DNA from 3 places in the Mesorhizobium sp. LMG17149 genome. Region 1 is predicted to be linked to each of the others. Evidence: riboswitches for the same ligand, from Rfam matches in the RefSeq annotation. Region 1 holds a riboswitch; each other region holds the start of a gene.
What was found. Region 1 has a riboswitch for cobalamin ahead of bluB (5,6-dimethylbenzimidazole synthase). Riboswitches for the same ligand answer to the same signal wherever they lie in the genome.
Positions count from the first base shown of each region.

Region 2: it holds a riboswitch for cobalamin, as region 1 does, so the genes downstream of both, NP945_RS23585 (CbtB domain-containing protein) here and bluB (5,6-dimethylbenzimidazole synthase) in region 1, are expected to answer to the same signal.
Region 3: it holds a riboswitch for cobalamin, as region 1 does, so the genes downstream of both, NP945_RS03440 (ABC transporter ATP-binding protein) here and bluB (5,6-dimethylbenzimidazole synthase) in region 1, are expected to answer to the same signal.

Region 1 is NZ_JANIFL010000002.1:496,025-503,142, reverse strand. It holds gene aroC (chorismate synthase) at 1-261, shown strand, start outside; gene ribB (3,4-dihydroxy-2-butanone-4-phosphate synthase) at 395-1,495, shown strand; gene NP945_RS05680 (MFS transporter) at 1,644-2,867, opposite strand; gene NP945_RS05675 (TetR/AcrR family transcriptional regulator) at 2,989-3,597, shown strand; gene NP945_RS05670 (hypothetical protein) at 3,885-4,868, shown strand; partial or broken gene bluB (5,6-dimethylbenzimidazole synthase) at 4,991-5,608, opposite strand; cobalamin riboswitch at 5,668-5,848, opposite strand; gene NP945_RS05660 (histone deacetylase family protein) at 5,970-6,896, shown strand; gene NP945_RS05655 (exodeoxyribonuclease VII small subunit) at 6,900-7,118, shown strand, end outside.
Region 2 is NZ_JANIFL010000010.1:214,429-221,546, reverse strand. It holds gene NP945_RS23600 (isoprenylcysteine carboxylmethyltransferase family protein) at 20-496, opposite strand; gene NP945_RS23595 (heparan-alpha-glucosaminide N-acetyltransferase) at 493-1,491, opposite strand; gene NP945_RS23590 (MFS transporter) at 1,714-2,913, shown strand; cobalamin riboswitch at 2,979-3,176, shown strand; gene NP945_RS23585 (CbtB domain-containing protein) at 3,212-3,391, shown strand; gene NP945_RS23580 (CbtA family protein) at 3,407-4,198, shown strand; gene cobU (bifunctional adenosylcobinamide kinase/adenosylcobinamide-phosphate guanylyltransferase) at 4,191-4,706, shown strand; gene cobO (cob(I)yrinic acid a,c-diamide adenosyltransferase) at 4,708-5,322, shown strand; gene cbiB (adenosylcobinamide-phosphate synthase CbiB) at 5,363-6,331, opposite strand; gene cobD (threonine-phosphate decarboxylase CobD) at 6,330-7,118, shown strand, end outside.
Region 3 is NZ_JANIFL010000002.1:36,162-43,279, forward strand. It holds gene NP945_RS03415 (manganese/iron ABC transporter ATP-binding protein) at 1-607, shown strand, start outside; gene NP945_RS03420 (metal ABC transporter permease) at 604-1,464, shown strand; gene NP945_RS03425 (metal ABC transporter permease) at 1,464-2,312, shown strand; gene NP945_RS03430 (iron ABC transporter permease) at 2,337-3,323, opposite strand; gene NP945_RS03435 (ABC transporter substrate-binding protein) at 3,459-4,406, opposite strand; gene NP945_RS03440 (ABC transporter ATP-binding protein) at 4,456-5,244, opposite strand; cobalamin riboswitch at 5,406-5,613, opposite strand; gene NP945_RS03445 (AraC family transcriptional regulator) at 5,869-6,702, shown strand; gene NP945_RS03450 (DSD1 family PLP-dependent enzyme) at 6,707-7,118, opposite strand, start outside.

The sequences.
Region 1 (7,118 bases):
AACAATGCGGGCGGCATCCTCGGCGGCATCTCGACCGGCCAGGCGATCGTCGCCCGTTTCGCCGTCAAGCCGACCTCGTCGATCCTGACGCCGCGAAAGTCGATCGACAAGGACGGCAGGGACGTCGAGATCATGACCAAGGGCCGCCACGATCCATGCGTCGGCATCCGCGCCGTGCCGATCGGCGAAGCAATGGTTGCCTGTGCTATCGCCGATCATTATCTGCGGCATCGGGGACAGACGGGAAAGGGAGGGGAATAGGGCAGTAAGGCAGTAGGGCAGTAAGGCAGTAGGGCAGTATGTTAAGTAGCTCGCCGAAACAGCCAAATTTTTCCTTTTCCCTACTGCCGTACTGCCCTATTCCCCTACTGCCCTGCGAACGAAGCGAGTACCCATGCCTTACGACCAGAAAAAAATCGTCGAAGCCCTGCGTGCTTTCGAACGCGGCGAGATCGTCGTCGTCATGGATGATGACGGGCGCGAGAACGAGGGCGACCTGATCGTTGCCGCCGTCCACTGCACGCCCGAAAAGATGGCGTTCATCGTGCGCCACACCTCCGGCATCGTCTGCACGCCGATGCCGCGCGAGGAAGCCAAACGGCTGAACCTTGCGCCCATGGTCGCCGACAACGATTCCGCCCACACCACCGCTTTCACCGTCAGCGTCGATTTCAAGCATGGCACCACGACGGGCATCTCGGCCGAAGATCGCACTTTGACCGTTCGCAATCTTGCCAACGGCAATGTCGGCGGCTCGGATTTCGTCCGCCCCGGCCACATCTTCCCACTGATCGCGCGCGAAGGCGGCGTGCTGATGCGCTCCGGCCATACCGAAGCAGCGGTCGATCTGTGCAAGCTCGCCGGCCTGCCGCCGGTCGGCGTCATTTCCGAGCTGGTCAATGATGACGGCACCGTCAAGCGCGGCCCGCAGGTGCAGGCTTTCGCCGAGGAGCATGGGCTGAAGCAGGTTTCGGTTGCCGACCTCATCGCCTACCGGCAACGTAAGGAAACTCTGGTCGAACGCGTCGCTTGCTCGGAAATCGACACGCTCGGCGGCAAGGCCCAGGTCTTCACCTACACGCTGCCGTGGGACTCCATGCACCACGTCGCCATCGTCTTCGGCGACATTCGTGACGGCGAGGAGGTCCCGGTGCGCCTGCATTCGGAGGATGTGGTGACCGATGTGTTCGGCACCAGCCACCGGCTCGACGCCATCATGAAGGCAATGGGCGAGCGCAGGCGCGGTGTCATCGTCTATCTCAGAGAAGGCTCCGTCGGCGTTGCGCATCAGGAGCGCAAACGACCGGCAAGCGGCGACCGCGAGGATCACGAAGAGGCCCGCCGCCGCGAAAACGAGTGGCGCGAGATCGGGCTCGGCGCGCAGATCCTCAAGGATCTCGGCATCTCCTCGATCAACCTGATCGCCTCGCGCGAACGCCACTATGTCGGCCTCGAAGGTTTTGGCATCCACATCGCCAAGACCGAGATCCTCTAGGATATATCGATATTCAGGTGAGGCCGGCCTGCAAATGACGGCTTTCTGCGCTTCCGGTGCTCACGGACCGGAAAGTCCGCTGCGCTCCGGTTCTCGAAATCCATCATTTTCGACTCGGCCTGACCTGAATCTCAACATATCCTGGCGGTCACTCGGCCGGAACGGCGGCTGCTTCGCATCCGTCCATCTCGCACTCAGTCGTGGCAAGGCTGCGTTGGCCGAGCAGCACCGTGGCCAGTGCGATCGTGCCTGAAGCCACCGACACCCAGAACCCGCTCTGGGCGCCGAACGCATCCACCATCGCGCCGGCCGCGAACGAGCCCAGCGCCATGCCGATGCCGATGCCGGTCATGACCCAGGTGATGCCTTCGGTCAGCATCGCTTCCGGCACATGCCGCTCGATCAGGCCGAACGCGGTGATGAAGGTCGGCGAGATCGCCACACCGCTGATGAACACGGTCAGCGCCAGCAGTGGCACGGTGTCGGCGGTGAGCGGCAACAGCGTGCCGAGCGCGACGAGGGCGACTGCGATGGCCAGCTGGCGTTGCAGCGGCGCCTTCAGGCTGAGCGCGCCGACGACGATGCCGAGTACGAACGATCCCAGCGCATAAACGCCGATGACGAGGCTGGCGGCGCCCGGCTGGCCAAGCTCCTTGGTGATCGCCACGGTGGTCACTTCCGTCGTCGCGAAGGTTGCACCGATGAAGATCAGGGCGAGGGTGATGATCTGAACCGGCCGCAGGCGGATCGCCGAGCCGCTTGAGTTATGGTCGACCGGCCGCACCCGGGGCTCGGTCGAGCGTTGCAGGATGAAGGCCGCTGATCCGAATGCGAGAAATAATGTGCTCACCAGAACGCCGGCTTCCGGGAATAGGGCGGCACTCAGGCCGACCGATAGCGATGCCCCGGCGATATAGACCAGTTCATCGGCCACGGACTCGAAGGCGAATGCGGTGTTCATCTGCGGCCGCCCCCGGAAAATCTCCGTCCAGCGCGCGCGCACCATCGCAGGTATGCTTGGCATGGCGGCGGCCAGCAGTGCCGATACGAACAGCGTCCAAACCGGCCAGTCCTGGTTGGCCGCCGCTATCAGGACCGCGAAAGCCAGCACCGCGATGATGGTGGTGGGCACGACGATTCGTGTCTGGCCCAGGCGGTCCACCAGTCTCGATATCTGCGGCGCGACGAAGGCGTTGGCCAGCGCGTATGTCGCCGAGACGGCTCCGGCCAGCCAGTATTCGCCACGCGTCTGCGACAGCATCGCCACGATGCCGATGGGCGCCATGGCGATCGGCAGGCGCGCCATGAAGCCGGCGGCCGCAAAGCCCTTGGCTCCGGGGGCACGAAAGATTTCCGCGTAGGGATTTTGCATCGGTTGGTTCCTCGACAAAGGACGATTGGACAATTACATACGGAGCGTATGATCATTAAATAGACCATACGTCGCGTATGTCAATTGGCATACGTTGCGTATGTGAATAGGGCCAGAAGCCATGCACAGACCCCGCAAGGAGATGATCGCCGAGACGCGCGCCAAGCTGATCGCGGCGGCCCGTCATGCCTTCGGCACAACAGGCTATGCGGAAGCCTCGATGGATGATTTCACCGCTTCGGCCGGGCTGACGCGCGGCGCGCTCTATCATCATTTCGGCGACAAGAAGGGGCTGCTGCAGGCGGTCATAGCCCAGATTGACGGCGAGATGGCGGCGCGCATCAATGAGGTCGCGTCGAGAGCGCCGACCCGCTGGCAACATTTCGTCGACGAGTGCTCGACCTATATCGAGATGGCGCTGGAGCCGGAAATCCAGCGCATCATGTTCCGGGATGGCCCGGCCGTGCTGGGGGATCCAGCGCAATGGCCGAATTGCAGTGCGTGCATCGCTTCAATGACCGACCATCTGACCGCGCTGCAGGAGGAGGGGGTCGTTGTCTCCAGCCTCGACCCCGAGACGGCCTCGCGACTGATCAACGGAGCGAGCAGCCAGGCAGCGCAACGGATCGCCAATTCGAGCGACCCCGAAGCGACGTCGAAGAAGGTGGTGACGGCGTTCAAGCAACTGCTCGAAGGCCTGCTCAAGAAGCCGGACCCGCAGTCGAATTGAAGTTCCCACCGGAGCTTTCGTGCCGGCAGCTGTTCCCGATAGGAATTTTTTCTTGACTCGGTGACCTCAGCTAAGGTACATATTCGTCCATGGTGCTGATTTGCGCCAGTGACCCGCCGCACAGGCGGGTTTTTCGTTTGATGCTCCGTCAGCCTACGCGCCGGCGAAGGCTCCGAAGAAACCCGTTAGCCCGAATTCGTTGCCCTTTGGCGTCAGGGCCGGCAATTGACAATCGCCGGGTTGAGTCCATCCTCTTCCACCATCTCTGAGGCGGAGATTCGGGGCACATGTGGGATTTTGAGATCGGCCGGTCGGTGTCCATCATGATGCGGACCTGGCCGTTCATCGTCTTTCGCATGCTCGTCTATTTCGGCATCACGCTGGCCTACATTATGGCGACGGGCACCGGCGCCTCGGTCGGCTATGGCGTCGGCCATATCTCCACTGATCCCGACGGGCCCATGTCCTTTGCCCTGTGGGGCGGCGTGGTCGGGTTTGGCCTCGTCTCGATCGCTGTGTATTGGATCCGCGAATACATCCTCTATGTCGTCAAGGCCGGCCACATCGCCGTCATGGTTCATCTGATCGACGGCCGCGACATTCCCGGCGGTCAGGACCAGATCGCCTATGCCAGGGATATCGTGACCCAGCGTTTCGCCGAGGCCAACATCCTTTTCGTCGTCGACCAACTCGTCAAGGGCGCCATCCGCGCCATCACCGGCCTGCTCGGCGGCATCGCCGCCTTCCTGCCGATACCGGGCCTGAGCGGCCTGGTCTCCTTCATCAACACGGTGATCCGCCTGTCGCTGACCTATGTCGACGAGATCATCCTCGGCTACAACATCCGCATCAATTCAGCCTCGCCCTTCGAGACGGCGCGCCAGGGCGTCGTGCTCTATGCCCAGAACGGCAAGGTCATGGTCAAGAACGCCGTCTGGCTGGCGGTCATCATGTGGGGCGTGTCGTTCATCATCTTTCTAATGATGCTGGCGCCTGCCGGCGCGATTCTGTTCCTGATGCCTGGCCAGCTCGCCGGCTGGGCTTTTGTGCTCGCCATCGTCTTCGCCTGGGCATTCAAGGCGGCGTTCATTGAACCCTTCGCCATCGCCTGCCTGATGCAGGTCTATTTCAAGACCATCGCGGGCCAGGTGCCGGATCCGGCCTGGGACGCCCGGCTGGCCGAGGCGTCGTCGAAGTTCAGGGAGCTCAAGGACAAGGCGCTCGCCTCCTTCGGCGGTTCGCGCTGGGCTACGGCCGGCGCCACACCCTGATCGGCCGGGCGGGTGATGTCTGGTGAGGCAGAAACGGTGTTGAGGCGCGCCACGGTGGATTTGAGCTGTGTCTCGCCTTGCCCGGAAAAGGTCTCGCTCATGATCAGCTCCGGCAGCGGCAGCCGCCGTCCCCAGCCATGCGTTTCAAGGTCCGGTTTGGGAGCGAACTCGGAAACACGGCCCACGCAGAGATAGGCGATCGGCGTTACGTGGTCCGGAATGGCCAACAGCCGCTTTAGCGCCTGCGCTTCGATGATGCTCACCCAGCCTACACCGACGCCCTCGGCACGCGCGGCCAGCCAGAAATTCTGCACCGCGCAGACGGTGCTGTAGAGATCCATCTCCGGATTGTGCCAGCGTCCCAGCGGCGAACCCTTCGAGCGCTGCCTATCGCAGGTGATGCAGATGTTGAGCGCGCTTTCGCAGATGCCTTCCAGCTTGAGCTTGCGGTACAGCGCCTGTTTTTCCGCCTCGATCGCCGGCAGTTCTTGTTCGCGCGCGGCCAGGAACAGGTCGCGCACCTCCGCCCGTCGCTCGATGTCACGAATGACAATGAAATTCCATGGCTGCATGAAGCCGACCGATGGCGCGTGATGGGCAGCAAGCAGCAGCCGCGCCAGCACGTCGTCATCGATCGCGGTGGGCAGGAAATGGCTGCGCACGTCGCGCCGCGTGAACATGGCGCGATAGACCGCATCGCGCGCATCCTGGTCAAATCCATCGTCAATGGCAGCGGTCATGTGTTCCGGCATCGCTTGTCCCCTTGCGATTGCAATTGATATCATCCGCCTGACCATGCGGATGACGATGCCTGCCAGGCCGGTCTTCTGGCTTGGGATCAACCCGCGTCCGGTGCCTTCCCGTCATCGACAGTGGCATTTACCGGCGCGGTCCTCCTCACAGCGTTGGGCACGCCACGGAATTCAACCGTGTTCCCGATTCTCCCGCTTGCGGCGGGCACCAGGCAGTACCAAAAACCTTACGCCGAAGTGCTGAGGACGCCAATGCCTGCGGCGACGCGAATGGACGCAGTCGCGATTTTCCCCAGTCATCGGCCGCCCGTGCATGGCCTTTGTCGATCCGGGTCACTAGATTAGGACGATGACCACCCGTCTCTACACCCATCCGATCTTCCTCGAGCATCTCACGCCGCCCGGACATCCCGAGCGGCCCGACCGCTTGCGTGCCATCGAGCGCGTGCTCGATGAGGAAGCCTTTGCCGGGCTCGATCGTATCCAGGCGCCGGAAGGCGACGAGGCCACCATCCTCTACGCGCATCCCGCCGATTTCGTCGCCCGCGTGCGCGCCGCCATTCCCGACGAGGGGATTGCCCGCATCGATGCCGACACCACTGCCAGTCCGAAGAGCTGGCAAGCGGCGATCACCGCGATCGGCGCCGCCAACGCCGCCGTCGATGACGTCTTTTCGGGCCGCGCCGACAACGTCTTCGTCGCCGCCCGGCCGCCCGGCCATCATGCCGAAAAGACCACCGCCATGGGCTTCTGCCTGTTCAACACGGCGGCGATCGCGGCGCGCTATGCGCAGAAGAAACACGGTGTCGAGCGCGTTGCCATCGTCGACTGGGACGTGCATCACGGCAATGGCACGCAGGATATTTTCTGGGACGATCCGTCGGTGCTCTATTGCTCGACACACCAGATGCCGCTTTATCCCGGCACCGGAGCGAAGAACGAAACGGGCGCCGGCAACATCGTCAACGCGCCGCTGGCGCCGCAGACTGGCAGCGAGGTGTTTCGCGATGCCTTCCTGTCGCGCGTCCTGCCCGCGCTCGACAATTTCGCGCCCGACCTGATTATCATTTCGGCGGGGTTCGACGCGCACCACCGCGATCCGCTGGCCGAGATCAATCTGACCGAGGATGATTTCGATTGGGCGACCGGCCAGCTGATGCAGCGCGCGGCACGCCACAGCGGCAACCGGCTCGTCAGCCTGCTCGAGGGCGGCTACGATCTGCAGGGATTGGCATTTTCGGTCGCCGCCCATGTCGGGCGACTGATGAAAGGATGAATGATGGCTGGTGAGACCAACGAAGACGTCAAGGCGATGAGCTTCGAGCAGGCACTCGATGCGCTGGAGAAGATCGTCGATGATCTGGAGCGTGGCGACGTGCCGCTCGACCAGTCGATCAAGATCTATGAACGTGGCGAGGCGCTGAAGGCGCATTGCGACCGGCTGCTGAAGGCCGCCGAGGACAAGGTCGAGAAGATCAGGCTGTCGCGCGACGGCAAG
Region 2 (7,118 bases), on a different contig from region 1:
GGAAACCAGGGGCGCCAGCTCAGATCCAGCGGCGCACGCGTTTGGCGTAGTCGCGGTACTTCTTGCCGAATTTTGCCGCCAGCACCTTTTCCTCGCCTTCGATCGCCATTTTCTGCGTGGCATAGGCGGCGATGAATGCGAGCGGCAGGAACCACACGATGCCCGAGACAAAGGCGACCCCGATCAACAGCAGGGTGTTGGCCAGATACATCGGATTGCGGGTGATGCCGAAGGGACCCGTGGTGACCAGGTGATCGGGCACAGCGTTCGGGTTCAGCGTGGTCTTGGCGCGGACCATGGTGCGGATCGCGGTGACCCAGAGCGCGGCGACGGCAAACAGCGCCACCCAGCCGGTGGCGAAAAGAATATCGCCCAGGAGGTCACCGATCCAGGGCAGGGGATAGAGCAGGCCCAGCGCGATGCTGATGGCGATGGCGGCGGTGTAGATCAGCGGCGGCCACGGTATGAGCCCCGGCTTAGGCTGGTTCTCGGTCATTTGACCTCTTCCTCCATCAACTTGCTGTCGGTCTTGGCGGTACACATGCCGGCGAGATCGGACAGATGCGTCTTCCATTCCGCAGTCTGATCGTTGTTGTAGAGCCGATCAAGCGTTGCCTCGCCCTCGAGCGTATCGAGCATGCAGACACAGTAGCTCGTACAGAACTCGGTGTCGCGCGACTGCTCGCAGGACAGCTGGCAGGTTTTGAGGAAATTCACCTGCGGGGTTTCGACCTGTGCCGGCATGATCTGCGAGAACAGCCACATGCAGCCGATCAGCAATGGCTGGTGGATCAGGTAGAACGCCAGGCTGTGCCGGCCGATAAAGACCAGCGGGTTGGCCCAGCGACCGGGCGCCAATTCGGCAAGCCGGGCAAGTACGCCTGAACCGGCGGCGAGTTTCGTCATCGCGATGCCCGCAAGCACGGCGCCGAACCATGGAAACAACGGAACGTAGTCGTTGGAGCGTGGATTGTTCGCCGACAGGCCGACCCACCACAGCCATGGGTGATCGAACGCCTCGAGGCGCAGATAGACAGGCGCCGCGATGACGAGCGCGGCGACGACAAGCGTCAGCAGTGCCGGCAGCCGCAGAAAGGCGAGGCCGAGCAGGCTGGCCAGCGCGATCTCGTGCAAGATGCCGAAGAAGATGAATCCATCCGGCGTGGCGATACGGGTGACGACCGATATCGCGATCGCGGCTCCCGCGACCATGGCGAACCGCTTCCAGAAGCCGTTCCAGCGGATTTGTCGGCCATGGGCGAGGTACAGACTGACGCCGACCAGGAACAGGAAAGTCGAAGCGATGCAACGCGCGTAGATCTTCCACCAGCCGAAGGCGGTCAGGCCGGGATCGGTGTAGCCGAAGAACTCCAGATCCCAGGTGAAATGGTAGCTCGCCATGGCGATCAGCGCGATGCCGCGCACGATGTCGATGGCGACGATGCGCTTTGGTCGATCCGGAACGGGTGCGGTCGGCGTTTGGATGCTCATGGTCTCGCATTCTGATTCAGCCCCGCTGGAGGACTATCACGGTTGCCCCGGACAAAAGAAGACCGGCAACTCTGCCGACAACCCGGATCAGCCGCGGCATTGGGCCAGTGCAGGGAAGCCTTTGGCCGGCTTCGCTTTTGCCGGATGCGCGTCGGTTTCCTCTTATTGGCGCTGGGATCGCCACGTCAGATTTGACCCGGTGAATCTGCTTCGGGGAAAGCAATGTCCACCCATGTGCGCCATCCGATCTGGCTGCCGGCTCTCAAGGCCGCGGACGCGCGCACCTTCGCGTCGCTCTATGCGGTCGAATCCTTCGCCCGTGCCACGGTGTCGAGCGTCATCCCGATCCAGGCCTACGAGATCCTGCACAACGAGCAGATCGTGTCGATGCTCTACACAGTCGTGGCGATGCTCGGCCTGTCGGTGACATTGTTCATGCCGATGCTGATCCGCCGTTTTGCCCGGCGCTGGGTCTACACATCAGGCGCCTGCCTGCTGGCCGTCGGCTCGCTGTTCTTCGTCACCGACACGCTTGCCGGGCAACTGGCCGGCATGCTGTGCCGGGTGATGGGCGCCAGCGCGCTGTCGATCACGCTCAATCTCTACATCATGGACCACATCCGCAAGACCGACTTCATGCAGGCCGAATCGCTGCGCATGGCGTGGTCGATGCTGGCCTGGACCGGTGGGCCGACGCTCGGCATCTTCCTCTACACGCGCTTCGGCATCTATGCCGCGCATGGTGCGGTCGCGGTGTTCGCGTTTGCCCTGCTGGCGCTGTTCTGGACCTACCGCCTCGGCGACAACCAGTCTATCCGTCCGGGCAAGACGCGCCCCGTCAATCCGCTCGCCAATATCGGCCGCTTCGTGGCGCAGCCCAGGCTCAGGCTGGCTTGGCTGATCGCCTTCGGCCGCTCCTGCTTCTGGACGACGTTCTTCGTCTATGGGCCGTTGTTCATGGTCATCACAGGTGAGGGCAAGCTGGCCGGCGGCCTGCTGGTTTCGGCCGGCAACGCGCTGTTGTTCATGGCGATTTTCTGGGGCAAGGCAGGAAAGCGCTTTGGTGGCCGCGGGACCATGACATTCGCCTATTTCGCCATGTCGGCCGCGCTTTTGGCGGCGGGCTTCGTCGGCGAAACCGTGCCGCTGCTTACCGGCGCCTTCCTGCTCTGCGGTGCCTTCTTCACCATTGCGCTCGACGCCCTCGGCTCGACCGCCTTCATGCGCTCGGTGCGCTCCTATGAAAGATCTCAGATGGCAGCGGTCTACCGCACCTATCTCGACTTTTCCGAGTTGACGCCGCCGCTGGTCTATTCGGTGGCGCTGGCCTTCTTCGGCCTGGGCTCGGTGTTCGTCACGCTCGGTCTGCTGGCGGCGGTCTGCGGCTTTGTGACGTGGCGCTATCTGCCGAAATCACTTTGACCTTCATGGCGCATTCGCAATGGTCACCGGCGGAATTTGGTTTGCCGGAAGCGAGGATTCTGCCTATAGTCACCGCTGTCGCCGGTTCCATTTTGGAGCCAAGAGGGAATGCGGTGAGGGCGAATTTCGCCCAATGCCGTGGCTGCCCCCGCAACTGTGTGCGGTAGTCCTCTCCATAAACCACTGAGGATTTTTTCTTCGGGAAGGTGGGGAAGGACGCTGATCCGTGAGCCAGGAGACCTGCCGGCGACAGGAAACTGACTTCGATGCCCTCGGGTGGAGGGCGAAAGGACAAGACATGACTACCGCTTCCGTCTCCCTCGGCACCTCCGTCTCCTCGCAGTCGCGCTTCATGCAGCTCGCTCTTGCCGCGCTGCTCGGCGTTTTCGTGATGGGCTTTGTCGGCTTCTCGCATATCGATGCGGTCCACAATGCGGCTCACGACTATCGCCATTCGATGGCGTTTCCCTGCCACTGACGAGGGGCTGACATCATGAACCTGTTTCGCAACGTCGTGTTCATCGCGGCGATCGCAGGGCTCGTGGCCGGCGTCGTCCTCGCCTGCCTGCAAGCCTATGCCACCGTGCCGCTGATCCTGAAGGCGGAAGTCTACGAACAGGCGGGCGGCGGGCATCACCATGACCATGCCGCTCCGGCCGCAACGGATAGCAATGCCATGAGCACAACTGCACCGGCGGGAGATGCCATGAGCTCTGCTGCCCCGGCGGCGGAAGCCGCTCCGGCAGACGAAGGCTGGGCGCCGGCAGATGGTTTCGAGCGTTTCGCCTTCAGCGTGCTTGCCAACATTGTCACCGGCATCGGCTTCGCCTTGATCCTGGTCGCGGTCTCCGAATTCGCCGGCGGCATCGGTGGCTGGCGCCAGGGCGTGTTCTGGGGCCTGGCCGGCTTCGCCGTGTTCACGCTGGCGCCTGGCCTCGGCCTGCCGCCGGAACTGCCGGCCATGCCGGCCGCCGATCTCACCCAGCGCCAGATCTGGTGGTGGGCGACGGTGGCGGCGACCGCCGCCGGTCTCGGCCTGATCGCGTTCCGCAAGTCGCTGCCGCTGGCGATCCTTGCCGTCCTGCTGATCGTCGCGCCGCATGTTGTCGGTGCGCCGCAGCCCGGCAGTTACGAGACGGCGATTCCGGAAGGGCTGCATCACCAGTTCGTGGTGGCGGTGACCGTGACCAATCTGGTGTTCTGGCTGGTGCTCGGCGCCGTCGTCGGTGTGGTGCGTGGCCGCTTCACCGGCACCGCGACCAGCCTGCGCGACAGCTTTGCCTGATCGCAAGACACTGACCTTCCTCATCGGCGGTGCGCGCTCCGGCAAGAGCGCGCACGCCGAAATTTTGGCGACCGCCTTGCCGCCGCCCTGGACCTATATCGCCACGGCGCAAGCCTATGATGACGAGATGCATGAACGCATCGCGTTGCACCGATCGCGGCGCGGCGAAGGCTGGACGACCATCGACGCACCGCTCGATCTCTCCGGTACGCTTGCCGCCTTGCCGGAGGATCGGCCGGTGCTTGTCGACTGCCTGACGCTGTGGCTGACCAACCACATGCTGGCTGAACACGATTTCGAGCTGGAATGCCGGCGATTGGCGGAGGTGCTGTCGCGGCCGCGCGGGCCCTGGTTCGTGGTGTCCAATGAAGTCGGCCAAGGTATCGTGCCGGACAATGCACTGGCGCGCCGGTTTCGTGATGCCGCCGGCCGGCTCAACCAGCAGGTCGCCGCCGTCGCCGACATGGTGCTGCTGATGGTGGCAGGGCTGCCGCTCAAGGTGAAATGACATGACCGACATCGACAATAGGGACGAAGAACGCCACCGCGCCAAGATGGCCAAGCGCAAGGCTGTGCAGGATGCCGAGGTGGCGAGCAAGACGGTCGAGAAGGGCTTGCTCATCGTCAACACCGGACCGGGCAAGGGAAAGACCACCGCCGCCTTTGGCCTGGCGCTGCGCATGCTCGGCTACGGCAAGCGCGTCGGGGTCGTCCAGTTCATCAAGGGCAAGTGGCACACCGGCGAGAAGGACGCCTTCGCCGCCTTCGGCGACCGCGTTGTCTGGCACGCGATGGGCGAGGGGTTCACCTGGGAAACGCAGGACCTGAAGCGCGACATCGCCGCCGCCGAAGCCGCGTGGGCCAAGGTGCTTGAGCTGATGGCCGATCCGTCGATCAGCCTGCTGGTGCTCGACGAACTGAACATTGCGCTGCGCTACGACTATCTCGACCTCGACAAAGTGGTTGCGGCGTTGAAGGCGCGGCGTGAGGGCCTGCATGTCGTGGTCACCGGCCGCAACGCCAAGCCGGCGCTGATCGAGGCGGCCGACCTCGTCACCGAAATGGGCGTGACCAAGCACCATTTTTCCGCAGGCGTGAAAGCGCAGCAGGGGATCGAGTTCTGAGCGTTTCTTACCCTCCCCACAAGGGGGAGGGTGAAGTAGATCACGCCACGATGACAACGACCGAAACCAACCCGAACAGCGCGATCAGCAGATAGTCGGCGATGCGATAGAGTTTCAGCGCTCGCCTTATGTCGACGCTGTCGGCCTCGCGCCGCCCACCTTCGCCCATGAAGACGTCGTCCACGAGCACGCCGCCGTAGCTGCGCGGCCCGGCGAGCGCCAGGCCGAGCGCACCGGCCATCGCCGCTTCCGGCCAGCCGGCATTGGGTGAGCGGTGTTTTTTCGCGTCGCGCCACACCGCATGCCAGGCATTTTTCGCATCAGCGCCTTTGACGAAGAACGCCGCCAGCACGATCAGCAGCGCCGTCAGCCGCGACGCCGGCAGATTGATCCAGTCGTCGAAGCGCGCCGCCGCCCAGCCGAAGGCCTCGTGGCGCGGGGTGCGGTGGCCGATCATCGAATCGGCGGTGTTGGCGGCCTTGTAGGCGGCGCCGCCGGCCAGGCCGCCGACGCCGGTCCAGAAGGCGGGGGCGACGATGCCGTCGGAGAAATTCTCAGCCAGGCTCTCGATCGCGGCGCGGCAGACGCCGGCCCTGTCGAGCGTTTCAGGGTCGCGGCCGACGATTCGCGAAACGGCAAGGCGGGCCAGAGCGAGGCCACCGGTGTCGAGCGCGTCCGCCACAGCCTCGACATGCTCATAGAGGCTCTTCTGCGACAGAAGCGACGTTGCCAGAAGGGCCGTGATGACGAGGCCCATGGGAACGAACCAGAACAGGATCTGCACGCCCAGGCCAATTATCGCCGGCACCAGCACGATGACCAGCAGCGCCTGGACACCACGCTTGCGACGCAGCGCGTCGGGATCAGTGGCGCGGTTGAGCCTGCGGTCGAGAAAGGATATCAGCCTGCCGAACCACGTCACCGGATGGCCGATGGCGCGAAACAGCCAATCGGGGTAACCGAGGGCGAATTCGACGGCCAATGACAGGAAAGCGATCAGGACTGACATGAAGCTTCTTAATGGGGCGGTTGTGGACCATGGTGGAAGTCTTGGCCGCGCGAGGGCGCTTTTCCCCAACGCCCTGCTGCCATTCGTCGACCTCTCGACCGGTATCAATCCGCACTCCTACCCGCTTTTCGACCTGCCCGCCACCTCGCTGTCGCGGTTGCCGGAAGCCGCGCGCACGCGTGAGCTGACAGAGATCGCTGCCAGTGCCTATGGGGCGCCGTCGCCAGCCAACATCGTGGCGGCACCGGGCACGCAGATCCTGTTGCCGCGCGTCGCCTCGCTGATTACCCCCGGAAGGGCGCTGGTGCTGGGTCCGACCTACGCCGAACATGCCCGCGCAGCAGTGATCGCCGGGCACGCGGTGACCGAGGTCGGCGATTTCGCTGACCTGGCGGACGCCGACCTTGCCATCATGGTCAATCCGAACAATCCGGATGGACGTGTCATCGAGCGCGACCGGTTGCTGGCTCTGGCTGCCGGATTACGCGCTAAGGGCGGGCTGCTGGTTGTCGACGAGGCGTTCATGGATGTTGGGCCGCGCGAGCATAGCCTCTGCGGCGATGTCGGCCAGGGCGGCGTCGTCGTGCTGCGCTCGTTCGGCAAGTTCTTTGGTCTAGCCGGCCTGCGGCTCGGTTTTGCACTTTCCGATCCTGTGACGGTCGAACGGCTGGAAACACAATTCGGGCCATGGGCCGTCGCCGGCCCGGCGCTGGAATACGGCATTCGCGCGCTTGCCGATATCGGCTGGCAGGACGCGATGCGGACGGCGCTGGCTGATGAATCGGCG
Region 3 (7,118 bases), 460 kb from region 1:
GAACTTTCCGGTGCTGGTGGAAGATGTCGTCATGATGGGCCGCTATGGCCACATGAATTTTCTGCGTATCCCAGGTAGAGCCGATCGCATGGCGGTCGACGCGGCGCTGGAACGGGTCGGCATGACCGATTTTCGCAAGCGCCAGATCGGCGAACTGAGCGGCGGCCAGAAGAAGCGCGTGTTCCTGGCGCGCGCTCTGGCGCAGGGCGGCGAGATCATCCTGCTCGACGAGCCGTTCACCGGCGTCGACGTGCAGACCGAAGCAGCGATCATCGATCTCCTTCGGTCGATGCGCGACGACGGCAAGCTGATGTTGGTGTCGACGCACAATCTCGGCAGCATCGTCAATTTCTGCGACCATGTCGTCATCTTCAACAAGACGGTGCTGGCCTCCGGACCGACAGAGACAACGTTTACGCAAGCCAATCTTGCGAAAGCTTTTGGCGGCGTGCTGAGGCATCTACGCCTCGGCGGCGCCGACCTTCATGACGACCCCGATGCTCGCCACCTGACCGTGCTGACCGATGACGAGCGTCCTCTGGTGCTCTACGGCGAGCGCGATCAAGAGAAGATGATGAAGCCCGACAGCGGATCGCCAGCCCCGTGATTGACATCCTGCTGGAACCCTTCACCTACAACTACATGGCCAAGGCCATCTGGGTCAGCGCCCTGGTCGGCATGGTCTGCGCGTTCCTGTCCTGCTATCTCATACTCAAGGGCTGGGCCCTGATGGGCGACGCGCTTGCCCACTCGGTGGTGCCGGGCGTTGCGGCCGCCTACATGCTGGCCCTTCCCTATGCCGCCGGCGCATTCGCCTCCGGCCTCATCGCCGCACTCGGCATCACCTTGGTGCGGCGCGTGACGCAACTTCGCGAAGACGCCGTGATCGGCCTTGTCTTTACAACGCTGTTCGCTGGCGGGCTGCTGATTGCGTCGATCAGTCCGACCTCCGTAAACATCCAGTCCATCGTACTCGGCAACATCCTCGCAATCTCCGACGAGGATGTAACCCAGGTCATCCTCATCGCAGCGGTTTCGCTGGCTGTATTGGGGCTTCGATGGAAGGATATGATGCTGGTGTTCTTCGATGAGAACCATGCGCGCGGCGTCGGCCTGAATCCGTGGCGGCTGCGGGTCCTGTTCTTCGTGCTGCTCAGCGCCTGCATCGTCGCCGCGCTCCAGACCGTCGGCGCGATCCTCGTGATCGCGATGGTGGTAACGCCTGGCGCCACCGCCTACCTGCTTACCGATCGGTTCGGCGTCATGATCCTGCTCGCGATGGCGATCGGCGCGGCGACGAGCGCGGTCGGCGCCTATCTCAGCTTCTTTCTCGATGGCGCGACTGGCGGACTGATCGTGGTGCTGCAGACCGTGGTCTTTCTGACTGCCTTCGTCTTCGCACCCAAACATGGCCGTCTCGCCGCGCGCCGGGCGGCACGTGCCGCATCCCAGGTCGCGTCATGATGACAATCTGGTCCTGGATCGCCGAACCGCTCAGCCACGAATTCATGCGTCGCGGTCTCGCCGTCGCCATTCTGGTCGGCGCCATCTGCGCGGTGTTGTCCTGCTATCTCGTCCTGAAGGGCTGGTCGCTCATGGGCGACGCCGTTTCGCATGCCGTGCTTCCGGGTATTGTGCTCGCCTATATCGCCGGGATCCCGCTTGCCTTCGGCGCATTCGTGGCAGGGCTTGGCTGCGCGCTGGCGACGGGCTACCTCAAGCAGCACAGCCGGATCAAGGAGGACGCAGTCATGGGCATCGTCTTCTCAGGCATGTTCGCGTTTGGCCTGGTTCTGTTCGTCAAGGTCGAGACCGACCAGCATCTCAATCATATCCTGTTCGGCAACATGCTCGGCGTCCAGTGGCGCGACGTGATCGAGGCGGCGGTCATCGTCGTGCCGGCGATCCTCATCGTTCTGGCAAAACGCAAGGATCTGCTGCTTTATTGTTTCGATCCGGCCCATGCCCGCGCGATCGGCCTACCCGTCAACCTGCTGCATTTCGGGCTGTTGACGCTGCTCGCGTTGACCATCGTGGCTTCGCTGAAGGCTGTCGGGATCATCCTTGTCATCGCCATGCTGATCGCGCCGGGAGCGATCGGCTTTCTTTTGACGAAGAGCTTTGAGCGCATGCTCGCCATTGCTGCCGCGGCCGCCATCGGGTCGAGCGTCGTGGGAACGATCCTCAGCTATCACATCGACGCAGCCACGGGTCCGACCATCGTCGTGGTTCAGGCCGGCGTTTTTTTGCTTGCCCTGTTCCAGTCGAAGCGCCCAAAGCAACAGGTGCAACTGGGCATTTCGGGAGAGTAATCGCGACCCTGACCGAGGCCACGCTTAAAGCCGGTTGCGGATGAGCATGGTGACGACGAAGAACGCGCCGACCGAGCTGGTGATGATGCCGATCGGCAGTTCCTGCGGCGGCAGCAGCGTTCGGGCCAGAAGGTCGCTGGCCAGCAACAGCACCGCGCCGAACACGGCGCAGCTGGCAACCAGGCGCAGGTGCAAGGGGCCCGCCAGCGGCCGCGACAGATGCGGGATCATCAGCCCGACGAAGCCGATGACGCCGGCGACCGAGACCAGGATCGCCGTCGAGAAGGCGGCGACGAGAAAGGTCATCCTTCGCATCCACGCCACCGGCACGCCCAGGCTTTCGGCGGCGTTTTCGCCGGCCAGGAAAGCATCGAGCCGGCGGTGGTTCCACAGCGCGTAAGCCAGGATAGTGCCCGCACCCAAGGCGCCGAGCCAGATATTGTCCCAGCGCGCCAGGCCGAGCCCACCCATGGTCCAGAACAGCACGGAGTGCGCGGCGCGCTGGTCGCCGGCAAAGACAAGATAATTGGTCAAGGCGGTGAACATGAAGGACACGGCAAGGCCGGCAAGGATCAGCCGCTCCGGGCCTTGCCCCCTCACCCGCGCAACCAGCAGCAGGACGACACCGGCAGCCAATATGCCGCCGGTGAAGGCCGCGACCGGCAATGTCCAGATGCCGAAACTGTCTCCGAAGACGGTGATGACGGAAACCGCACCCGCGGCGGCGCCCGACGACAGGCCGAACAGGAACGGGTCGGCAAGGTCGTTGCGGGTCACCGTCTGCAGCAGCGCACCGACGACGCCGAGACCGGCCCCGACGCAGATGGCCAGGACCGTGCGCGGCAGCCGCAGGTCGACGACGATCTTGCCGACCGGCCCGGACACGTCGTGCCCACTGAAGCCGATTGCGCGGCCAAGTGCTGCAACAACGTCGGTCAGCGGGATCAGCGTCGAGCCATAGGCGATCGACAGCAATGCGAGAGCAGCGATCGCCGCCGCTCCCACCAGCATGGCCAGTGCGAATGCCGGATGGCGCAAACCTGGAAATGCGTCGTGTCTGTCAGGACGCGTGCGACGCACTTCCAGGATCTTTTGCTCATGCATGTCGTTGCCCCAAAACCGCTGCGCACTTTTGGGCGACAGGCATCAAAACGCTTCCGGATGCATGGCCTTGGCGATTTTGTCGATCGCTTCGATATTGGCGGGTCCGGGTGTCAGTTCGGCATAGCGCAGGGCGACGAAGCGCTCGTTCTTGACCGCGTCCGTCTCTTTCATGGCCGGATGGACCTTCAGGAAATCGAGCAGCTTCTTGTAGCCGCCGCCATCCTGGTAATCGAGCAGGATGAGGAATTGCGGATTGCGCGACGCCACCGTTTCCCAGTCCATGTTGCCCCAGCTGGTGTCCATGTCGGCCATGATGTTGTCGCCGCCGGCGGCTGATATCATGGCGCTGGGGATGGCGAACTTGCCTGCGGTGAACGGTTTGTCCTCGCCGGAATCATAGAGAAACACTCGCGTTGCCTTGCCGTTGCCGACCTTGGCGGTGATGTCGGCGAGCCGCGTCTTCCAGCCGGCAACAAGCTTCTCCGCCTCGGCCTCCTTGCCGAAGATCTTGCCCAGCTTTTCGACGTCGCCATAGAGCAGGTCCATCGAGGCGGCTGGACGGCTCTTGTCGAGATGGACGCAGCTTTCCGTCAGCACCAGCGTCTTGATGCCGTGCGGGGCAAGCGTATCGGGTGTCACCTCGCCGCCCGGCTTCATGCCGTAATACCAGCCGGCGAAGAAGAAATCCGGCTCGACCGCGACGAGGTTTTCGAGCGTCGGATATTTCGGCGCCAGTTCCGGGATCGAACCCTGCTCGGCCTTGAATTCGGGACCCACCTTGTACCATCCGGTGATGCCGGTCAGGCCGACGATCGACGGCTGCAGTTTCAGCGCGAAAGCCATCTCGGCCATGTTGAGATCCTGGATGACGGCGCGCTTCGGCGGTGCATCGAAGGTCAGCGGCTTGCCGCAGCTGTCGACCGTGACCGGGAAGGCCAGGGCTGTCGAGGCCAGCAGCGAGAGGACAAGCGAAAGGGCCAGGCGTTTCACGGGTTTGCTCCTTGTGGATGGGATTGGGTCGACTACGAAATGGCTTCAATCACGTCGGCGGCGCGGCACGGTTCGGCACATCGAACACCGTCAGTTCGCGGTCTTCGGTCGGATGGCGCAGACGCAGCACATCGATGCCGAAAATCTCGCGGATCAGCTTTTGGGTCAGCGCTTCGCGCGGTGCGGCGAGCGCTTGCAGACGGGCATGGTTCATCACCGCCACCCTGGTGGCGAACGGTGCCACCAGCGCCAGATCGTGCAGCACCGCGATCACCGTCATCTCGAAGCCTGCCACGAGGTCGAGCAGTTCGCCGCGGGCACGCGGGTCGAGATGGTTGGTCGGCTCGTCGAGGAACAGGATTTTTGGCTGCTGGGCGATGGCGCGCGCAAGTTGGGCGCGCTGGCGCTCGCCGCCCGACAGCGAGCCGATGGTGCGGCCAAATAGCGGCAGCAGGCCGGTCCGGCGCAGTGCATCGACGACGATCTCGCGCTCCTCGCTCCTACGCCGCAGCCCGGCGTGCGGAACCCGGCCAAGCTCGACATAGTCGATCACCGCCAGCCGCGGATCGGGCTGGTCGGTCTGGCCGACCACGGCAATGTGCAGCGCCCGTTCGGCGGCTGAAATCCTGTCCAGGCGGCGCCCGCCGAGCTTCACCTCGCCGGAGCTCGGACGCAGCATGCCCGACAGCATGCGCAGCAGCGTCGTCTTGCCGGCGCCGTTGGGACCGATGATGGCAAGGCGATCGCCGGCGGCCACCGAGAAGCTGACCGCCTGAACCAGATCCCGCCCATTCGCCGTGACGCAGAGGTCACGGGCTTCGAGAAGCGCTACGGTCATCGGCTGCTGCCCGCCGGCTTGCCGGGACGGCAAAGCGTATATACGACGATGCGATGGATGGAGCCGTCCAACTTTCCGTCACTTTCCAAAACTGGCGACGGAAGGAAGCTGGCGAACCGGCCGACAAGACCGGGATTCGCGTTTCCTCCCGGCACACCCCGTCCGGTCAACTCAGTGATGGCAGGTCTCCTGGCTCACGGGTCGTTGCGCCATCCAGCCTTCCCAGCCTTGCCGGCCAGTGGCATTCACGGATTTTGCTCGCCGCTTACAGTTGCGGGGGCAGCCACGGTCTCGACCTGAGCAGGCCTCACCGTGTTCCCTTTTCACCCCTCGCCTTTCGACTCGGGGACCATCACCGCTTCAGCGTAGATTTGCGCCGATCGCTTCGCAATGGATTTCTCGGACGGAGTGGTGGGCCAGCTAAGGGAAACAGGCATCGCATGCTCTCTTTATGTAATAATATAACATACCTAAGAGATGACGCCGGTCGCTGTCAAGCGAAAGCTCATGGGGCGGTTGGCCGGATGGCGACCGGCATCGGCGCAGATTGCACGGGATGCGCAATTTCGATCAAACTGGCCGCGCCAGGAAACGGCAGGATGATCTGGCCAATGCGAGGAGAAAATGGACCCGACCGAGAAAGCGCTGTGGTTCGTCGAAAGCCATCTGCCGGAGGCGATCTCGCTTGATGATGTCGCGCAAAGCAGCGGCGTGTCGCGTTTTCATGTGACGCGCGCCTTCGGCGCCGCCACCGGCCGGTCGGTGATGGGCTACATGCGCTCACGCCGGCTGACCGAGGCGGCGCGCAAGCTGGCGGGCGGGGCGCCCGACATCCTCGCCGTCGCGCTCGACGCCGGCTACAACTCGCATGAGGCGTTCACCCGTGCCTTCCGCGATCAGTTCGGCACCACGCCGGAACTGGTGCGCGCGCAGGGCACACTCGACAAGCTCGACCTCGTGGAGCCGATCCTGATGGACCAGTCCCTCCTCACCAATCTCGAACCGCCGCGTTTCGAGACCAGCCGGCCGTTCCTGATCGCCGGCCTCGGCGAACGCTACAGCTGCGAAACCAGCGCCGCCATCCCGATGCAGTGGCAGCGCTTCGGCCCCTATATCGGCAACATTCCGGGCGAGACCGGCGACGTCGCCTATGGCGTCTGCGTCAACGGCGACGATGCCGGCAATTTCGACTACATCGCCGGCGTCGAAGTGTCTGACTTCTCCGACCTGCCCAGGGACTTCTACCGGGTGCGGGTGCCGGCGCAGAAATATGCGGTCTTTGCCCACCGCGAACACATCTCGACCATCCGCCGGACGGTCAACACGATCTGGAACAAATGGCTGCCGGCCTCCGGGCATGAGATCGCGGACGCGCCGGAATTCGAACGCTACGGCCCCGAATTCGACCCGCGCAGCGGCAAGGGCGGGCTGGAGATCTGGATACCGGTGAAGGCGTAGTCGGTCAGGCCATCGGCAACGCCGGCCAGCGATCGGCGATCCGGCCGCCGGAAAACACCGCGATCGACCCGAACTGCTGCAGCACGGCTTCGCTCTGCGTCGGCCTTAGAAACGCGTAGTCGCCGGGCTTTGCGGTCGCGTCGGCGGGCAAGCCCATGAATTGCTGGTTGGAGGACAGGCCGAGCAGCCCGTTCGCCTTCATGCCTTCTGGGAAGACCGGCTCGGCCATCCACTTGCCGCCATAGAGGTAGCAACCCTTGCGCGGGAACCGGCCGAGCGCCTGCAGCAGGCGAGTGACGGCCGGCGGGCCGGGCAGCATCGGCTCGACCATTTTCAGGATCGGCGTGGCGATGAAGGCCGCCGGCTGGAAGCCGTCGAGGCCTGGCGTATCGAAGTCGCTGGGCAGCACAAAGGCC